2 regions of the Mesorhizobium sp. WSM4846 genome follow, and region 1 is predicted to be linked to the other one. Evidence: riboswitches for the same ligand, from Rfam matches in the RefSeq annotation. Region 1 holds a riboswitch; the other holds the start of a gene.
The links. A riboswitch is a leader RNA that binds a small molecule or an ion and turns the genes downstream of it on or off. The one in region 1 is predicted to bind S-adenosylmethionine.
Positions count from the first base shown of each region.

Region 2: linked by a shared signal. The riboswitch ahead of metX (homoserine O-acetyltransferase MetX) and the one ahead of AC0L15_RS12280 (O-succinylhomoserine sulfhydrylase) in region 1 are both predicted to bind S-adenosylmethionine.

Region 1 covers NZ_JBVVPZ010000011.1:40,716-47,450, forward strand. Annotated here, with positions in the region: gene AC0L15_RS12275 (ceramide glucosyltransferase) at 120-1,274, shown strand; gene AC0L15_RS12280 (O-succinylhomoserine sulfhydrylase) at 1,320-2,507, opposite strand; SAM riboswitch at 2,581-2,658, opposite strand; gene AC0L15_RS12285 (2'-deoxycytidine 5'-triphosphate deaminase) at 2,784-3,878, shown strand; gene AC0L15_RS12290 (ABC transporter substrate-binding protein) at 3,972-4,745, shown strand; gene araD1 (AraD1 family protein) at 4,808-5,800, opposite strand; gene mmsB (multiple monosaccharide ABC transporter permease) at 6,090-6,735, opposite strand, start outside.
Region 2 covers NZ_JBVVPZ010000035.1:23,105-29,839, reverse strand. Annotated here, with positions in the region: gene AC0L15_RS24485 (DUF2125 domain-containing protein) at 77-1,075, shown strand; gene AC0L15_RS24480 (sugar kinase) at 1,129-2,052, shown strand; gene AC0L15_RS24475 (prephenate/arogenate dehydrogenase family protein) at 2,145-3,080, opposite strand; gene hisC (histidinol-phosphate transaminase) at 3,087-4,196, opposite strand; SAM riboswitch at 4,369-4,446, shown strand; gene metX (homoserine O-acetyltransferase MetX) at 4,567-5,736, shown strand; gene metW (methionine biosynthesis protein MetW) at 5,852-6,466, shown strand; gene AC0L15_RS24455 (DUF1194 domain-containing protein) at 6,539-6,735, opposite strand, start outside.

The DNA of each region.
Region 1 (6,735 bases):
CAATGTCATTTAAGTGACACGTGACAATGATGGTGTGCAGGGCCGGGCGACTCAGCATTCTGTCGAACTGTTGAAAACGGCTTCATGCGGCCGGTTTTTTCTGGAGCGACCAGATATTGATGGAATTGACAGTCACAGCCGCCTTGCTTTCCATAGCTCTGCTTGTTGTCAATCTCGCCAGCATCCTGCTCGCTTCGTTGAAGCTGAAGCGGCCTGGCAGGATCACGCCGCCAGCCGCCAAGGCGCCGCCGGTGTCGATCGTCGTGCCGTCGCGCGGCGTCGAGCCGTTTACCGGGGAGACGCTCGAGCGCGCCTTCTCGCTCGACTGGCCGCACTATGAGCTCATCTTCTGCGTCGCCCATGCCGACGACCCGGTGGTCGGGCGGATCACCGATGCGATCGCCCGCTTTCCGGCCGTGCCGGCCCGGCTGCTGGTCGGCGACGACCGCATCAGCGGCAATCCGAAACTCAACAATTGCGTGAAGGGCTGGGAGGCCGCGCGCCACCACTGGGTCGTCCTTGCCGATTCCAACGTCCTGATGCCGAGGGACTATGTCCAGCATCTGATGACGGCATGGCGGCAGGACACCGGCCTCGTCTGCTCGACGCCGATCGGCTCGCGGCCGGACGGGATCTGGGCGGAGGTCGAATGCGCTTTCCTCAATACGCTGCAGGCGCGCTGGCAATATACCGGCGAGGCGCTCGGCCTCGGTTTTGCCCAGGGCAAGAGCATGCTGTGGAACAAGCCATTGCTCGACGCCAATGGCGGCGTCCGTGCGCTTGCTGCGGAGATTGCCGAGGATGCCGCTGCGACCAAGCTTGTCAACGGGCTCGGACTGCGCGTCAATCTCGTTGCCTCGCCCTTCGAGCAGCCGCTCGGCTTGCGCACATTTGGCGAAATCTGGTCGCGCCAGGCCCGCTGGGCACGCCTGCGTCGCGTCACATTCCCACTGTTCTTCGCGCCCGAGATCCTGATCGGAGCGGCGCCGCCGCTGGTGCTGGCGCTGGTTGCGGCAGCAGGCGCCGGTTTCAGCCTGCCGGCTACCGCCGTCGCCGTGCTGATAGTCGCCTATCTGCCGGAATGCGCTCTCGCCTCGGCCAAGGGCTGGCACCTGTCGCTGCGCATGATCCCGGCGATGGTTGCGCGGGACGTGATGCTTCCCGCCATCTGGGTGCGCGGCTGGCTCAGCGGTGCCGTCGACTGGCGCGGCAACACGATGACCATCCAAACCAGCGCCGTTGCGGAATTGGAAGAGTCGCCGTCGGGCGCCTGACCGCGCCTGCTTTGCAGATCAGAGCGCAGCAGTTCGGCGCGTATCCTATCTGGCGGCTAAGGCCTGCTCGATGTCTTCGAGCAGGTCGTCAGTGTCCTCCAGTCCGACGGACAGCCTGAGCGTGCCTGGCCCGATGCCAAGTTCGGCCCGCGCCTCGTCGCTCAGATTCTTGTGTGTCGTCGTCGCCGGATGGGTGATCAGGCTCTTGGCGTCACCGAGATTGTTGGAGATCAGCACGACATCGAGCGCGTTCTGGAAGGCGAAGGCCGCCTGCTTGCCCCCCTTGACGTCGAGGCAGATCAGCGTCGAGCCGCCCGACATCTGCTTCTTGACGATCGCCGCCTGCGGGTGATCGGCGCGGCCGGGATAGATGACGCGGACAATTTCCGATCGCTCGGCGAGGAAGTCAGCGATCCGGCCGGCACTTTCTGTCTGCTGGCGAACGCGCAGCGGCAGCGTCTCCAGCCCCTTCAGCAGCGTCCAGGCATTGAAGGGTGAGAGGCTGGGACCGGTGTGGCGGAAGTAGTCGTGCAAATTCTCGTCGATCCACTTCTTGTCCGACAGGATGATGCCGCCGAGGCAGCGTCCCTGGCCGTCGATGTGCTTGGTCGCCGAATAGACGACGATATGGGCGCCGAGCTGCAACGGCTTCTGCTGCAAGGGCGTGGCAAAGACGTTGTCGACGATCAGCCGCGCGCCGATCGAATCGGCAAGCGAGGCTACCGCTGCGATGTCGACGACCTCCAGCGTTGGATTGGTCGGGCTTTCAAGGAAGAACAACTTGGTGTTGGGCTTGACCGCCTTTTCCCAATTGGCGATGTCGGTGCCGTCGACCAGCGTCGCCTCGATGCCGTATTTCGGCGCCAGCGTCTCGACCACCCAGCGGCAGGAGCCGAACAGCGCGCGCGCTGCCACGATGTGGTCGCCCGCCCGGGCACTGCACAGCAACGCCGCCGTCACCGCCGCCATGCCGGACGCGGTGGCGCGGGCATCTTCGGCACCTTCCAGCGCACACATGCGCTTCTCGAACATGTCGACCGTCGGATTGGCATAGCGCGAATAGATGAAGCCCGGTTCCTCGCCCTTGAAGCGGGCTTCCGCCGCCTGCGCCGTGTCGTAGACATAGCCTTGCGTGAGATACATCGCCTCGGAGGTTTCGCCGAAGCCGGAACGCAGCGTTCCTGCATGCACGAGGGCGGTCTGAGGCTTCCAGTTGCGCGTTTTGCTCGTCATCACCTTGTTCCAAACACAAAAAATGGTCCAAACACAAAAAAACCGGCCGCGAAAGTCGCAACCGGTCGTACGGCCTTTCGGCCCGACGGTCCTTTAGCGACTTGTTTAACGTGGCTGCAAGCCGACCGGCCAAATCACCACGGGATAACGAACCTTTAGACCTGCGCCGCGCTTGCGTCAATTGCCGGCATGATTAAGAGGTTTGTACCAGCGGGTTCCACGGCAAGAACCTGCGACAAGACGAGACCACGCCCGGCCTTCGAGCGGAGCCAGACTTTGCGGCAGACAGGCATTCTTCCGGATCAGGATATTTCCGCGCTGTACCAGTCGGGCGCGCTGAAGTCGCCGCGCGCGCTCGACGCCGACCAGGTCCAGCCGGCCAGCCTGGACCTCAGGCTTGGCGACAAGGCCTGGCGGGTGCGCGCCTCCTTCCTGCCCGGCCCCAACCACAGGGTTGCTGAAAAACTCGACCGCCTGAAGCTGCACGAAATCAATCTCACCGATGGTGCGGTGCTGGAGACGGGCTGCGTCTATATCGTGCCGCTGCTCGAGAGCCTGGCGCTTCCGGCAAACATTTCCGCCTCGGCCAACCCAAAAAGCTCGACCGGGCGGCTCGACATCTTCACCCGCGTGATGACCGATCGCGGCCACGAGTTCGACAAGATCGCTGCCGGCTACAACGGCCCGCTCTATCTCGAAGTCAGCCCGCGCACCTTTCCGATCGTCGTCCGCGCCGGCTCGCGGCTGTCGCAGATCCGGTTCCGCACCGGCAATGCGCTTTTGTCGGAAAGCGAGCTGCACGAATTGCACCGTGCCGAGACGCTCGTCGCCACCGAGCCGCCGAACATTTCCGGCGGCGGCATCGCACTGTCGATCGACCTCGATGGCGACAAGGACGGGCTGGTCGGCTACCGCGGCAAGCACCACACCGGCCTGGTCGATGTCGACAAGCGCGCCGCGCAGGATGTCGTCGATTTCTGGGACCCGCTCTACAAGAGCGGCGCCGGCGAACTGGTGCTCGATCCGGACGAATTTTATATCCTCGTCAGCCAGGAAGCGGTGCATGTGCCGCCGCTCTATGCCGCCGAGATGACGCCCTTCGATCCGCTGGTCGGCGAATTCCGCGTCCACTATGCCGGTTTCTTCGATCCGGGTTTCGGCCATTCGGCCTCGGGCGGCACCGGCAGCCGGGCCGTGCTCGAAGTGCGCAGCCACGAAGTGCCGTTCATCCTCGACCACGGCCAGATCGTCGGACGGCTGGTCTACGAGCACATGCTGAAGCGGCCGCAGGCGCTCTACGGCACAGATCTCGGCTCGAACTATCAGGCGCAGGGCCTGAAACTGTCCAAGCATTTTCGCGCCGCGCGCTGATCGCCCACTATGATCAGACCATGCTTGCCTGACCTTACGGGTCGTGCTTGGCTGTCTTAGCCGTCAATACGGTTGGAACAAGGGGAACAAAAAATGCAGATTTCAAGATGGATCGCATCGGCAGCAACAGCCGTCATGCTGGCGATGTCAGTCGGGTCCCTGTCGGCGCAAGCACAGGAAAAGTTGAAGATCGCCACTGAAGGAGCCTATCCGCCGTTCAACACCATCACCGCGGATGGCAAGCTCGTCGGCTTCGACATCGACATCGCCAATGCGCTTTGCGCTCAGATGAAGGTCGAATGCGAACTTGTCACGCAGGACTGGGACGGCATGATCCCGGCGCTCCAGGCCAAAAAGTTCGACGCCATCATCGCGTCCATGAGCATTACCGAGGAGCGCAAGAAGCAGGTCTCCTTCACCAACAAATACTATACGACGCCGCTTTCGCTGGTGGCCTTGAAGGACAGCGATATTGCCTCGACCGAACCGGCGGCACTCGCCGGCAAGACAGTCGGCGCCCAGGCTTCGACCACCCAGGCCGACTATGCCCAGGATGTCTATGGCAAGGCCGGCGCCGAGGCGAAGCTCTATCCAACCCAGGAGGAGGCGGTCGCCGACCTGATGAACGGCCGTCTCGATGCCGTCCTTTCAGACAAATTCGTGCTGATGGACTGGATGAAGAAGTCGAGCGACGACTGCTGCAAGATGGTCGGCGACGTCAAGGGCACGGAGACCGAAGCCGGTATCGCCGTGCGCCAGGAAGACACTCCGCTGCGCGAAAAGCTCAACGCCGCAATCGACGCGATCGTCGCCGACGGCACCTACAAGAAGATCCAGGCCAAATATTTCGACTTCGATATTTATTGAGAGGTCGAAGCTGCGCGTTTCTTCCTTCTCCCACAACAAGGGGAGAAGGAGAAGGTTGGCGCCTAAAGCGCCTTCACCGCCACCTTCACCGGCTGCTCGATTTCAAGCGGGTTGCGCAGCGGTAGGCCGAAATCCTTGGCCTCGATTTCGAAGACATCGCCGGCCTCGGTCCTGACGCCGTCGGCGAAGGACAGTGTTGCGGTGCCGAACATGTGCACATGCACGTCGCCCGGCTGGCGGAAGGCCGAATATTTGAAGTGGTGATGTTCGAGATTGGCGATGGTGTGTGACATGTTCGCCTCGCCCGACAGGAAAGGCTTTTCCCACAGCAGCTGGCCGTCGCGGAGGATGCGCGAGGAACCCCTGACGTCGGACGGCAGCTCGCCGATCAGGATCTCCGGTCCGAACGAAGCGTTGCGCAGCTTGGAATGCGCGAGGAAAAGATAGTTCACGCGCTCGGTGACGTGATCGGAAAACTCGTTTGACAGCGTGAAGCCGACGCGGAACGGGACGCCGTCGTCGCCGATGACATAGATGCCGGCGACTTCCGGCTCCTCGCCGGCATCCTCGGCGAAGGCGGGCGACAGAAGTGCCGCACCGGGCGCCACTGCCATGGTGCCGTTGCCCTTGTAGAACCATTCCGGCTGCACGCCGGTCTGGCCCTTGGCCGGCTTGCCGCCCTCCAGCCCCATGCGGAACATCTTCATGGAATCGGTGAGCTGCTCCTCGCCGTCGCTGCTGAGCTTCTTGTGCATGGAATCGCGGGTCGCGGCGGAGCCGAGATGTGTCAGCCCGGTGCCGGTGAGGTGGAGATGCGCCGGGTCGGGATGGTTGATCGGCGACAACAGCCGCCCCTTCTTGTAGGCGGCATCGAGGTCGACCGCTTCACCAAAACCCTTGCGCTCGATGAGGGCGACAAGCCCGGTGCCGGTGCGCGCGGCCTCCATCGCCAGCGAATAGACGCTGCGGGCGCCGTTGATGATTCTGGTCTTGCCGCCGTTGCGGGCGACGACGCGGATGGTCTCCGCCTCGTCGAGGATCTGGGAAATCAGCATGACGTACCCTCTCTCAATTGCCTTGGCCGGCCTGCCGGTCTGGCCAGCTTTTCCTGGCGCAGCTCGGACGGTGTCCGCGCCACGGGTGAAATTCTTCGTCCGGATTGCGCTCGCGGGCCCGGTCCCCTAGGGGGACTTCCTTGCGTCGCCCGGCAGCGCCGCGATGTGACCCGTGCCTCCTAAAAGCGCGCCGCGTTTGAAAACGGGCCCGCTTTGATCCTTGCTTTCATGCGTGCCGTTGTCCCAACACGCTGCACACGTTTGGCGACATGCATGAGTTCCCTCGCCCTCAAGCCTTGTTCTTGTTGTAGACGTCGAAGACCACGGCGCCGAGCAGCACCAGGCCTTTGACCACCTGTTGCCAATCGACATTGACGCCCATGATCGACATGCCGTTGTTCATGACGCCCATGATGAAACCGCCGACCACCGCGCCAACAACCTGACCGACGCCGCCCATCGCCGAAGCGCCGCCGATGAACACAGCGGCGATGACGTCGAGCTCGCTGCCGAGGCCGGCCGCCGGCACCGCCTGGCCAAGGCGCGCCGCAATAATCAGCCCGCCGAGCGCCGAGAGCACGCCCATATTGATGAACACCATCAGGGTCAGCCGCTCGGTCTTGATACCCGATAGCTGCGCCGCCTTGGCATTGCCGCCCATTGCGTAGATGCGGCGGCCGACCGTCATGCGTTTGGTGACGAAGACGAACAGCGCGATCAGCACGCCCATCACCACGAGAACGATTGGCAGGCCCCTGTAGGTGGCGAATTGGTAGACCAGGAATAGCGCCAGGGCGCTGGTCACCAGGGTCTTGACGACGAACAGCGAGAAGGGCTCGGCTTCGTAGCCATGCCGCTCGCGGCTGCGCCGTGCCCTGAGCCCGAAATAAGCATAGGCGACCACGGCGACGATGCCGAGCACGATCGTCGTCATG
Region 2 (6,735 bases), on a different contig from region 1:
TTTTTCAATCCGTCTCCGTCTACCCGATCTTGCCGGAAACGACACCTCTGCAACACGCGCCAACGAGAGCCGCAGCATGACGTCAAATGACGAACGCCCGCCGAATTTTCTCCGCCGGCTGTTCTGGCTCGGCGTTTTCATCGTCGTGCTGTTTGGCCTCTACAGCGCCGGCTGGTTCTACCTGGCAGACAAGGTCAAGAGCGAAGCCGGCAAAGCGGTGGCCGAGTTCAACGGCAATGGCATCGAGGCGGACTGCGTCAATCTCACGGTCAGCGGCTACCCCTTAAGCTTCGCCGTTACCTGCGACAGCCTGGCTTATCAGGACGACAGCAGGAACGTCGCCGCCTCGCTCGGCAGCCTCAAAGCAGTCACGCACATCACCCAGATCCTGTCCCCTGGCGCCGACCTGCAGGGGCCGCTCAGGACCTCCGTGCCGGGGATGGCGCCGCTGTGGATCGACTGGGATAATCTGCGAGCGAACGTCAAACTGTCCTGGCCCCTGCCCCAGCGCGTTTCACTGGAGGCAGAGGCTCTGTCAGCCCAGACCGATCCCGCCGATGGCACAGACCCGGTCGAGCTGTTCAGCGCTGGGACAGCGGTCGGAGAATTGCGTCCGAACGGCCAGGACATCGACTATGCCGGGGGTTTTACCGATCTCGAAATCGATCCGGGCGCGATCGATGGCCGCGTGCTGCCGCCGCTCGACGGCAGCGGCGACGTGACGCTGAAGAACGGCGTGGCGCTGATCAATAAACAAACAGAGAGCCTGCGCGGCCAGGCGGTGGATATCGGCAAGCTCGATCTGTCGTCGGGAAGCGCGCGCGTCACCGTTTCCGGGCCGGTCTCGGTCGATGCCGACGGGCTGATCGACGCCGATTTGATGATCAGGCTCAGCGATCCGAAGGCGGTGGCGGAAATCCTCGGCAAAGCCATTCCCGAGCAGAAGAGCCAGATCAAAACCGGCTTTGCCGGGCTGGCGCTGCTTGGCAACGAACCGTCGATGCCGCTCAAGATCGTCAAGGGCAAGGCCTCGCTCGGTTTTATCCCTCTGGGCAGCATCAAGCCGGTCGATTAGGCGATGATTGCGAACCTCCAGTTCGGAAATACCATGGCCAAACAGGAAGATAGATGAACCGCCCGGTGAAGCTCCTGAGTGTTGGCGCGCTGACGCTAGATACGATCCTTCGCGTCGACACGCTTCCGGCGCGTCAGGGCAAGTTCATCGCGTCCGACGGCGTCCAGATCGCCTCGGGCATGGCTTCGAGCGCGGCCTGCGCCGCACGCCGCCTCGGCGCGGAGGTATCGCTGTGGGCGAGCGCGGGAGACGACCTCGTCGGCGATCAGCTGGTCGCAGGCATTGAGGCCGAAGGCGTCGATTGCAGCTTTGTCCGGCGCGTCGCCGGGGCGCGGTCGGCACTGTCGGCCATCCTGGTCGACACGCATGGCGAGCGCATTATTGTTCCGTTCTATGACAAGCTCGCCCAGGCCGACCCCGAAGCGCCCCCCACTGAGGATCTCACCGCATTCGACGCCGTCCTGGTCGACGTGCGCTGGCCGGGCGCGGCAGCTCTGGCCCTGACGGCGGCGCGCGCAAACGGCCGTCCAGCCATACTCGATGCCGACACCGCGCCACGGGCCGTGCTGGAACGGCTGTTTCCGCTCGCCTCGCACATCGTCGCGTCGGAGCCGGCGGCGTTCATCCTCTGCGGCGAGGAGCAAGGCCCGCAGGAGGCCTGTGAAGCGCTGGCCAGACGCACCGATGCATTCGTAGCGGTGACCGGCGGCGCAGCGGGAAGCTGGTGGTTCGACCGTTCGGTGGCGTCGGTGCGCCACGTCGCCGCGCCAAGGATCAAGGCAGTGGATACGCTTGCCGCCGGCGACGTGTTTCACGGCGCCTTTGCCGTCGGGCTGGCCGAGGCCATGCCGATCGAACGGACATTGCGCTTTGCCAGCGCCGCCGCCGCGCTCAAATGCCTGCGCTTCGGCGGCAGGCTGGGCGCGCCGGACAGGGCCGAGACACTGGCGATGATGGCGGCTCACTGGCCGGATTGAGGGCGAGGCGGCCTTCAAATCGGATGGTTACCGCCGCTCTATCTTTTGCTTGAGCATCGGATTTCACCTAAAACCGGTACGGGTCCGATGCTCTATCCCTTGGCCGGATGCTCGACTGCCTGCCGGCCAAAGTCCGGCACGTCGATGTCCTGGCCGGCCTCGATGATCGAGCGGCGCACGGCGCGGGTGCGGGTGAACAGGTCGAACAGCTTTTCGCCGTCGCCCCAGCGGATCGCCCGCTGCAGCGAGGCCAGATCCTCCGAGAACCGCGCCAGCATTTCGAGGATGGCATCCTTGTTGTGCAAGCAGACGTCCCGCCACATCGTCGGGTCGGACGCGGCAAGGCGCGTGAAGTCGCGAAAGCCGGAGGCCGAATATTTTATGACCTCGGACTTGGTCACCGACTCCAGATCGTCGGCGGTGCCGACGATGTTATAGGCGATGATGTGCGGCAGGTGCGAGACGATGGCCAATGTCATGTCGTGATGCTGGGGATCCATCGTGTCGATGTTGGAGCCGCAGCGGCGCCAGAATTCCGAGAGCCTTTCCAGCGCCTCGGGATCGGTGCCGGGTAGCGGCGTGAAGATGCACCAGCGGTTTTCGAACAATTCGGCAAAGCCGGCGTCCGGACCCGATTTTTCAGTGCCGGCCAGTGGATGGCCGGGAATGAAATGCACGCCGGCAGGCACATGCGGCTGCATCTGCGCGATGACCGACGCCTTGGTCGAGCCGACATCGGTGAGGATGGCGCCCTGCTTCAGCGCCGGTGCGATTTCCTCGGCGACCTCGCCCGAAGAACCGACCGGCACCGAAACGATGACCAGGTCGGCATCGCCGACCGCCTCTCTCGCGTCCGTCGTGTAGGAGGAGCCGAGGCCGAGTTGTTTCGCCCGCGCCAGCGTCGTTTCGCTGCGCGTCGAGATGGCGACGTGACCGGCAAGGCCTTCCCGATGGATGACGCGGGCCAGCGACGAGCCGATCAGGCCGATGCCGACCAGCGCGATCTTTTCGAACATCGGTGATGTCATGGTATTCTAGCTTTTCAGAAATGTCGCGAGGGCGGCGACAACGCCGCGATTGGCCTCTTCGGTGCCGATGCTCATGCGCAGCGCATTCGGGAAGCCGTAGCCGGAAACGCGCCGCAATATGTAGCCGCGAGCACAGAGGTAGTCGTCCGCGGCTGCCGCAGAATGTTTTTTGTCCTCGGGAAAGTGGATGAGGACGAAATTGCCGACGCTCGGCGTCACCCGCAGTCCGAGCCTGGTCAACTCCTCGCTCACCCAGGTCAGCCAGGTCTCGTTATGCGCCACGCTGCGCTCGACATGGGCGCGGTCGCGGATCGCGGCAATGCCGGCCTCGATCGCCGTCGCGTTGACGTTGAAGGGACCCCGCACGCGGTTGATCGCATCGATGACATGCAACGGTGCGTACATCCAGCCGATCCGCGCGCCGCCGAGGCCGAGCTTGGAGAAGGTGCGGGTCATGACCACGTTTTCCGCGCCAGCCACCAGTTCGACGCCGGCTTCATAGTCGTTGCGGCGGACATATTCGGCATAGGCTGCATCCAGCACCAGAAGCACGTTTCGAGGCAGGCCGGCATGCAGGCGGCGCACCTCCTGGAACGGCAAATAGGTGCCGGTCGGGTTGTTGGGATTGGCAAGGAAGATGATCCGCGTACGCGGCGTTACGGTGGCAAGGATCGCATCGACGTCGGCACGCTCATTGGTTTCCTTGACCGAGACCGGGACAGCACCTGCCGACTGGATGTAGATCTTGTAGACCATGAAGCCGTGTTCGGTGATCACAGCCTCGTCGCCGGGTGCGAGATAAGTCTGCGCAAGCAGGCCCAGAATCTCGTCGGAACCATTGGAACAGACGATGTTCGCCGGATTGAGGCCATGCACCTCGGCGATCGCCTCCCGCAGGCGCCTGGCGGTGCCGTCGGGATATATGTCGAGCTTGGCCGCGACGTCGCGCGCGGCTTCTATCGCCTTCGGCGAGGGGCCGAGCGGATTCTCGTTCGACGACAATTTATGGACCTTGGCAACGCCGGCCGGCGCCGTGCTTTTGCCCGGCACATAGGCTTCGATGTCCATGATCCCCGGGCGGGGCGTTGGACGTGCCTGATCCGATGCCTGGTTCATATTGCAAAAATCCGTCGAGAACGCTTCCGCTGCTCCAACGCGATGCGAATTTCGGATCCGCCACACTGGAAGCCGCCGCGGAAATACAAGCCGTGGCCTGGAATGTCGAGAGGCGGCAATGATCGGTGCGTGACTGGCCGTTGACGCCGAGGCGCGCCGGTCCTAAAGAAAGGCGAAATCCCGTGGTGATTTGGCCGGTCGGCTTGCAGCCACGTTAAACAACTCGCTAAAGGGCCGTTTGCTTCCTGTAACCGGCTTTGCGAAGGCAATGCCGGTTTTTTTGTTGTCCGCAGCCGGCCGGACAGTCGCATCGACCCGAAAATCGCAATCGACTTTCGGAAAACACGATGGGTTAATGTAAGAGGATGCGATGGTCGCGCTGCGCACGAAAAGAACCAACAACGAGGCCGACGAGCCGTCGAGCCCGGTGTTGCGTTTCGGTGCCGACAAGCCGCTCAAGCTCGATGCCGGCACGCTGCTGTCACCGTTCCAGATCGCCTACAAGACTTACGGCACGCTCAACGACGCCCGCTCCAACGCCATCCTCGTCTGCCATGCACTGACCGGCGACCAGCATGTCGCCAGCACCAATCCAGTGACCGGCAAGCCGGGCTGGTGGGAAGTGCTAATCGGCCCCGGCAAGATCATCGACACCAGCCGCTTCTTCGTCATCTGCTCAAACGTCATCGGCGGCTGCCTCGGCTCGACCGGCCCCGCCTCGACCAATCCAGTCACCGGCAAGCCCTACGGGCTCGACCTGCCGATCATCACCATCCGCGACATGGTGCGGGCGCAGTTGATGCTGGTCGACCATTTCGGCATCGAAAAACTGTTCTCGGTGCTGGGTGGCTCGATGGGCGGCATGCAGGTGCTGCAATGGGCGTCAAGCTATCCGGAGCGCGTTTTCTCGGCGCTGCCGATCGCCACCGGCGCGCGCCATTCCTCGCAGAACATCGCCTTCCATGAGGTCGGCCGGCAAGCGGTGATGGCCGATCCCGACTGGCATGGCGGCAAATATTTCGAACAAGGCAAGCGCCCGGAAAAGGGACTGGCCGTGGCGCGCATGGCCGCTCACATCACCTATCTGTCGGAGGCGGCCCTGCACCGGAAATTTGGCCGCAACCTGCAGGACCGTGAAGCGCTCACCTTCGGTTTCGACGCCGACTTCCAGATCGAGAGCTATCTGCGCCATCAGGGCATGACCTTCGTCGACCGCTTCGACGCCAACTCCTATCTCTACATGACCAGGGCGATGGATTATTTCGACCTCGCCGCCGACCATGGCGGCCGGCTCGCCGACGCCTTTGCCGGCACCAAGACCCGTTTCTGCCTGGTCTCCTTCACCAGCGACTGGCTGTTCCCGACCGAGGAGAGCCGATCGGTCGTTCATGCGCTGAACGCCGCCGGCGCCTCGGTGTCCTTCGTTGAGATCGAGACCGATCGCGGCCACGACGCCTTCCTGCTCGACGAGCCGGAGTTGTTCGCCGCCATCAACGGCTTCATCGCCTCGGCGGCCCGCGCCAGGGGGCTCAGCACATGACCCCTAAAGATTGCAGCCTTTTCGAACCGGCATCTTGCGCCAGGCAGCAGCGCATGACGCCTGAAGTTTGCAGGCTTTTCGGATCAAGGTCATGCGCCAGTCAAGAGGCACGATCATGAGTGTCAACCACGCCCAGCGCGTCGACCTCGAAGTCGTCGCCGATCTCATCCCGCCGCAGTCGCGGGTGCTGGACGTCGGCTCCGGCGATGGTCTGCTGCTCGAATTGCTGCAGGCGACGAAGCAGGTCGACGGCCGCGGCATGGAACTGTCGCAGCGCGGCGTCAACGAATGCGTGGCGCGCGGCCTGTCCGTCATCCAGGGCGACGCCGACAAGGACCTCAAATTCTATCCCGACAAGGGTTTTGATTTCGTCGTCCTGTCGCAGACCTTGCAGGCGACCCGCAACCCAAAGCTGGTGCTCGACGAGTTGCTCAGGATCGGCAAGCACGCCATCGTCTCCTTCCCCAATTTCGGCCACTGGCGGGTACGCCTTTCGCTTTTCGTCGAAGGGCGGATGCCGGTAACCAAGGACCTGCCCTATTCCTGGTACGACACGCCCAACATCCATTTCTGCACCATCCGTGACTTCGTCAATCTCTGCGAAGAGCTCGGCGCAACGGTGGAAAAGGCAACCGCGCTCGACGCCAATGGCCAGAAAATCGGCCTGTCGATGCCATGGTGGTTCTGGAATTTCTTCGGCCAGCAAGCGGTATTCCTGCTGAAGCGGTAACGGCGGCCATCGCTTCGGCCAGCCGGCGCCCGAGTCCGGAGACATCCGGGACTGATCGCCATTCGTCGAGGTCTAGCGATCAAGTTCCGGAAAATACGGATCGGAGAAAAACCGCCGACCGCGCTCGCCTTGCAAACAGTCGACCGGTGCTGCCGCATCGACCGGGTCGGATCCGGGATCGACATTGGGACCGGCCCCAGGACCGGCATTGGGATCGGCAACACCGCTGACCTCGAGGACCAGCTTGCGGCGTATGGCGGTCACGAATT